One region of the Roseibium sp. Sym1 genome, then DNA from elsewhere that is predicted to be linked to it. Evidence: predicted binding sites of a transcription regulator. Region 1 holds the regulator's gene; each other region holds the start of a gene.

Region 1 (2,203 bases):
GCTCTTGCAAAATCGGACGGCTTCGGTTCCGCCGTGCTGGACCTGAGCGGGCTGGTGCTGGGTCCCTTCGACTATGTGATGCCGGACCGGGCGATCGATGACCGCCACGCGGCCTGGTACAGCGACACCCATTCCTCGGCTGGCGCAACGCTTCAAGCAGCCGTTGCGATCCTCGGCTGGCGGGAGGGCAGCTGGTTTGCCCATGTCCATGCCTTTTGGCACGAAAACGGCCGTGACCGCCTCGGTCACCTGTTGCCGGCAAGCCTGAAGGCGGGTGCGCCGGCGAAGCTGGAGGGGTACGGCCTCAAGGGTGCCGTCTTCAGGGCGGCGCCGGATCCGGAAACCGAATTCACACTGTTTCGCGTCCATCCTGACCCGGCAACAGCCTCGGCGAAGCCCGACAACGCCCTGATCACGACGCTCGCTCCCTTTGCGGACCTTCATGTCAGCGTTTCGGAACTCGCGGGCAAGCTCGATACAAAGGCCTATGACGTTCTTGGACTTGGCAGCCTTGCGGGCGCCGCTTTCCAGGATGATCGCCCCATGACCGGGCTCATATCGGAGATCCTGCTGCTTCCCGGCGCCGGAACCGGAGGTAAACCGGACCTGACACTTCCGGTTCGGTGCGTCGATCTCGACGGCAACCTTCACGCGGGCGCGCTCCTGCCTGGCAAGGCACCGACACTGGTGACATGTGAACTTCTGATCCGGAACAGCGGCGATACGACTTAGCTCGCTCTCGCTCTGACGTTCTACCGGTTGCGATACCACCGCGGGATTAGAACAGTAAGAGAACATTTACCCTTGCAGAACACAATGGGAACAGGTACCATGTTCTTGATTTGTACCAACCCATTTCGCGGTAGGGGATGCCGATATGTTGACGCGCAAGCAGTACGAACTGCTCATGTTCATTCACGAAAGACTCAAAGAAACCGGTGTTCCACCGTCTTTCGATGAAATGAAGGACGCGCTGGATCTCAGGTCCAAGTCCGGCATTCACCGGCTGATCACCGCCCTTGAAGAGCGTGGCTTCATCCGCCGGCTGCCCAACCGGGCCCGCGCCATGGAGGTGGTCCGCCTGCCCGATTCGATCGCTCCCGGCCTCGGCGCACCGCGTCCACGCGGAAGTTTCTCGCCGGAAGTCATCGAAGGCTCGCTCGGAAAACCCGAAGCCTCCAAGGCCGTCGAGGAACCGGTTTCCGCCGGAGCGGAGATTCCCGTCATGGGTCGCATTGCCGCCGGCGTGCCCATCGAAGCCATCCAGACCCACAGCCATTCGATCACGGTGCCGCCGGAACTGCTCGGCAAGGGGGAACATTACGCCCTCGAGGTGCGCGGTGATTCCATGATCGAGGCCGGCATCCTTGACGGGGACACCGTGCTGATCCGCCGGACCGACAGCGCGGATAGCGGTGATATCGTGGTTGCGCTCGTCGACGAGGAAGAGGCAACGCTGAAGCGCTTGCGCAAGAAAGGCGCGTCCATCGCACTGGAGGCCGCCAATCCGGCCTATGAGACGCGCATCTTCGGTCCCGGCCGCGTTCGCGTTCAGGGACGGCTTGTGGCCCTCTTCCGGCAGTACTGACCGGGGCTGGCGCTTGACCTTACTCGTCGCGGATCGCAGAGCGCAGGCTTTGACGCGTGACGGAGCCAGGCCTGTGCCATGGGCGCGGTGGATCCGGTATGGCAAAGACCATGCGCTCGATAGCCGGCTTGAACCTGCGAACCGTTTCGCTTGAGCCTGACCTGTCTTCGCTCGCCGGGACAGCATCAGGCGGGTCGGGTCCGGTTTCCCTGTGCTTCAACCAGATGGACACCGCGCCACGCATCGACCGCAGTTTCTGATCGATGATGAGGCCGGCGCCACAGGCACCCGGAGCGATTAGATCGCTTACGATGATATCGGCATAGCGGCAATCGGCTTCCAGCGCCTCCAGCCTGCGCGGAACCGCAATGACCAGTGGGCCGTCCACCGGCTCCGGGCCATCGTGATCCGAGGCAATCCGGTGGGCCCTGACAACGCAACCTTCCCGGTCACATTGCCTTTGGGGTGATGTCATCTTGCGCGATTTGATCGCATCTCCCGACACGCCTTCAACCTGGAACCAGAGATCATTCACAAACGAGTTGGTTCTGCCCGCAAAACGCAGTTGCCCGCCCGCGTCGCGGGCGGCAAGGCGATTTCCCGAAGCTGAAATCT
Region 2 (2,203 bases), 2.8 Mb from region 1:
AGCGCAGTGTTGCGCCATTGCAGCACTTTCAGGCTGTCGAACTGGTGACTTTCGATCCGTTCGATCAGTTCGTCGTCCAGCGGATCGACCCGTCCGGTCACCCCGAAGGTGCCGTCCTTGGTGTGCCGGCCGGCGCGCCCGGCGATCTGGCCCATCTCGGAAGCGGTCAGCTGGCGGTACTGGTAACCGTCATATTTGCGGTTGCCGGCAAAGGCGATGTGGTGAACATCCAGGTTCAGTCCCATGCCGATGGCGTCGGTGGCCACCAGGTGATCGACATCGCCGTTCTGGAACAGCTCCACCTGCGCGTTGCGCGTGCGCGGGCTGAGCGACCCGAGCACGACCGCCGCGCCGCCACGCTGGCGCCTGATCAGTTCGGCGATGGAATAGACCTCGTCGGAGGAAAACGCGACGATCGCGGATCTCGCCGGCAGGCGGGACACTTTTTTCGAGCCGGCATATTCGAGGACGGACATGCGCGGCCGGGTGACCACGTTGAGGCCCGGCAGCAATTTTTCCAGGAGGGGCCGCGCGGTCGCGGCTCCGAGCAGGAGCGTTTCCGACCTGCCGCGCAGGTTCAGGATCCGGTCGGTGAAGACATGACCCCGGTCGAGGTTGCCGGCCAGCTGGACTTCGTCGATGGCCACGAATTCGGTATCGAGATCAAGCGGCATGGCCTCGACCGTCGACACCCAGAAACGCGGCTTGTCCGGAATGATCTTTTCTTCGCCGGTGATCAGCGCAACGGCATCCGTTCCGGCACGCTCGGCAACGCGTCCGTAGACTTCACGGGCCAGCAGGCGCAAGGGCAGGCCGATCAGGCCGGAGGGCTGGGCCAGCATGCGCTCGATGGCGAGATGGGTCTTGCCGGTGTTGGTGGGGCCAAGCACGGCCGTCACTGTGCGGGACCGGGCAGACGGCGGCAGCGGCAGGTTCTGGAGACGGGGCATGAAAGGGCTAGCGATCGGCTTTCTACTGCTCGGCACCTGTAAACCGGCACCTAGATATGGTGCCGCGTGTCTAGCACAGGCAAGGATGGTGTGTCCCCATTCTTTTGGCCAAAAGGTCAGGTTTTTGCCGGGAAAAATAAGCTGTGGAGAACGACTCCGGAACAAACCGAAACCGAATCGCTGACTCTTGGAGATTCAGGATTTGTTCCCTACGACATATGGTTCACATGCGGATGAGAGCCACGAAATCGTGAATCTGGTCAACGGTTTGAGTCGTGCCGGGCGAAACGTGCCGATTGTCGTCGAATCACTGTCAATAGATAATTTTCGGTAAACGGTGCTGCCGCTCCGGTTCCGTGGTCCGTTTACCCGGGCACACAGCGTGAACGAATCCCGGACGAATCGCGGATTCAGGAATGTTGCGGCTTTGTTCCAACAAGATGTAGTAGGGTCGCCCGGCTCTGGCCCATAGCCCGGGCCGGCAGGACCGGTCCCGCCGGAAAGGGAAGCTGAAATGGACCGGGGCAGATGTGCCAAAACGGGGCGGCGCTGCCGCCGGGTGGAGATTTTTTGTCGTTCGGCGTGCCGTTTCCGGGAAAATGCTGCGCCGCAAATTTATCTGAAAGCGACGCCAGGCTTGGGCTTCAGCCAATTTAGCCTTCGTTTTCCTACAGTTATCAGCGCAGGCGCAAAAATATTTTCCAAGTTAAAAAAAGGACATGGTTTCTGCCCCTTTTCAAGAGCGTCCGACCAAAGTAGAAATCTTGCCGAAACAGCAAATGTGTTTTGCCGAAAATTAGGGGGAGTGGGCGTTTGGCGATAACAAAAATTCTCGTTGCGAACCGATCCGAAATCGCGATCCGGGTGTTCCGGGCAGCCAATGAGCTTGGACTGAAGACCGTTGCGATCTACGCGGAACAGGACAAGCTGGCGCTGCACCGCTTCAAGGCGGATGAAGCCTACCAGGTCGGCAAGGGGCTGGGCCCGATCGAGGCCTATCTGTCCATCGACGAGATCATTCGTGTTGCCAAACATTCCGGTGCAGACGCCATCCATCCGGGGTACGGCCTGCTGTCGGAAAGTCCCGAATTCGTCGATGCCTGCGAGGCGGCCGGCATTACGTTCATCGGGCCGAAGTCCGACACGATGCGCCGGCTCGGCAACAAGGTGGCGGCGCGCAACCTGGCGATCGAGGCCGGCGTGCCGGTCATGCCGGCAACCGATCCGCTGCCCGACGACATCAACGAGATCAA
Region 3 (2,203 bases), 2.0 Mb from region 1:
CTTGCCGCCGCGCATCGACCGGATCAGGTTCATGACATGGCGATAGCGGTCAGGCCGTTCTCGCAAGAGCCAGTCCCGAAAAAGCTCGGACACTTCCAGGGGCAGGCGCAGCAGGATGAAGGCGGCCTCGCTGGCTCCGTGCCCGGCGGCGGCCTCCAGCACGGCCTCGATTTCGCTGTCGGTCAACGCCGGGATGACGGGCGCCATCATCACGGAGGTCGGAATTCCGGCCTCGGACAGGGCCTTGACCGCGGCCAGGCGCTTATGCGGCGCGGAAGCGCGCGGTTCCATGGCGCGGCAGAGCTTTGTGTCGAGCGTTGTCACCGAAAGTGCCACCTTGACCAGGTTTCGCTCCGCCATGCGCGCCAGGATGTCGATGTCCCGTGTGACAAGCGCGGACTTGGTGACGATGGCGACCGGGTGAGAGCAGGTGTCGAGTACCTCCAGGATTTCGCGCATCAGCTTGTAACCGCGTTCCAGTGGCTGGTACGGGTCTGTGTTGGTGCCGATGGCGATGACGCGTGGGCTGTAGCCGGGCCGGGACAGTTCGCGCTCCAGCAACTGCGCGGCATTTGGCTTGGCAAACAGGCGGGTCTCGAAGTCGAGCCCCGGCGAAAGACCCATGAAGGCGTGGCTGGGTCGGGCAAAACAGTAGATGCAGCCATGCTCGCAACCCCGGTAGGGATTGATCGACCGGTCGAAGGACAGGTCCGGCGATTCGTTCCGTGTGATGATGTTGCGGGCGCGTTCCTCCTGGACTTCCGTCTTGAGGGGAGGCAGGTCGTCGAGGCTGTCCCAGCCGTCGTTGAAGCTCTCGCGCGCCAGGGGCTCGAAACGGCCGCTCTTGTTGAGTCCGGCCGCGCGCCCGCGCCGCCTGCTTTCCGCAACCGCGAGATCCTCAGTGGCAATGGCCGCCGGTTCCGCGATGGTGGCTGTCTCGTTGATGGAAGACCTGAACGTCACGCGATGTATCCGAGTCGAAATAAGAACATAACGGGAACATTATCATGACGCGAAGCCAATGCAAGACTCCTTGCGGCGGACGATCGCCGAAAGACGCAGGACTTTAAAAGGGGAGGTTCAGGAACCGCCGCGGATCTTGTTGCCGTGGCGTTTGCCGAGATACTTGACCAGGATGGCATCCAGCGTGCCGTCCGCCTTCATCGCCCGGATCGTTTCATCATAGCGGGCCACAAGCCCTTCGATGTCCGGGTAGTTCGAGGCCTTTGCAAAGGCATTGTAATAGGGCTTGGTGATCAGCGGTTTGGGCAGATAGGACAACTCGTCCAGCCGTCCGGCTTTCTTCTCTTCGTAGAGCGTGCTGATGGTGTTCATCGGAACGGCGTCGATCCTTCTGGCCATCAGCATGCCGATCTGGAGCGTGTTGCGTGGCACGGTCTGGAAGTTCAGGCCGGCACCGAGAAACTCCGGTGTGTAGGAAAAACCTTGCGTAATTCCGATCTGTAGCCCGCCCAGATCCTGGAAGGTCTCGAATTTGACCTTGCCCTCGTCGGCGGCCCGAATGAAGAAATTCCAGCTGATGTCTATGTAGCTTTCCTGCGGATAGTACAGGAACTCCATCCGGTCGGGCTTTTTGGAAAAAAGCAGCAGCATGTCGGCGCGGCCGGACACGGCCTCCTGCTGGATGCGGGCGCCCGACTCGATCAGTTCCACCGTGTAGGACAGGCCCAGACGCCGCATCACCTCGTCGATGACTTCAATGTCGATGCCCTTGTACTCGCCGTTCTCGATGAACTTGTAAGGCTCCTCCGGGGTTGCCAGGATCACCAGGTCACGGGCCTGGGCGCTTCCGACCGCGAGCGAGAGCCCGAGCGCGGATGCGAGCAACATCCTTGTCACAAGAAGAAGGCAGGACCTCACAAGGTCGGCTCCGGCCCGTTTGTGAGCCAGTATATGTGCCCGTATGAGTAGATGGCTTGTCATTTAGCGCGAGGCTCGTGAATTCCGGTTCTGGTGATCAGATCTTCGGGACCTGACGCCGAGAATACACCAGAGCAGACATCTCTGCGCGGGAAACACGCAAAATGGATAACGCCATCGGGACTGCCAGGCCGTGTGGACGAATTGGTTTCGGGCGTGGCGCGTGTCGCATTCGGGTCCTGCAGCGGTTGGAGCGCGGTTCCGTGGCGGAAGTGTCCGTTCGACAAGGTGATGTATTCCCAAGATCTTTTTCTCGAGGCCG

What was found. The regulator LexA, encoded in region 1, represses DNA repair genes until DNA is damaged. The targets are predictions, from matches to a motif close to TGTTCNNNNTGTGTTCNG.
Region 2: the regulator LexA is predicted to act here: its motif matches at 1,097-1,114, upstream of O6760_RS08985 (helicase-related protein).
Region 3: the regulator LexA is predicted to act here: its motif matches at 985-1,002, upstream of O6760_RS00445 (PA0069 family radical SAM protein).

Annotation. Positions count from the first base shown of each region.
Region 1 covers NZ_CP114786.1:4,781,485-4,783,687, reverse strand. Annotated here, with positions in the region: gene O6760_RS21855 (hypothetical protein) at 1-732, shown strand, start outside; gene lexA (transcriptional repressor LexA) at 878-1,588, shown strand; gene O6760_RS21845 (ComEC/Rec2 family competence protein) at 1,608-2,203, opposite strand, start outside.
Region 2 covers NZ_CP114786.1:1,969,462-1,971,664, forward strand. Annotated here, with positions in the region: gene O6760_RS08985 (helicase-related protein) at 1-950, opposite strand, end outside; gene pyc (pyruvate carboxylase) at 1,764-2,203, shown strand, end outside.
Region 3 covers NZ_CP114786.1:99,604-101,806, reverse strand. Annotated here, with positions in the region: gene O6760_RS00445 (PA0069 family radical SAM protein) at 1-927, opposite strand, end outside; gene O6760_RS00440 (substrate-binding periplasmic protein) at 1,081-1,851, opposite strand; gene O6760_RS00435 (hypothetical protein) at 1,941-2,203, opposite strand, start outside.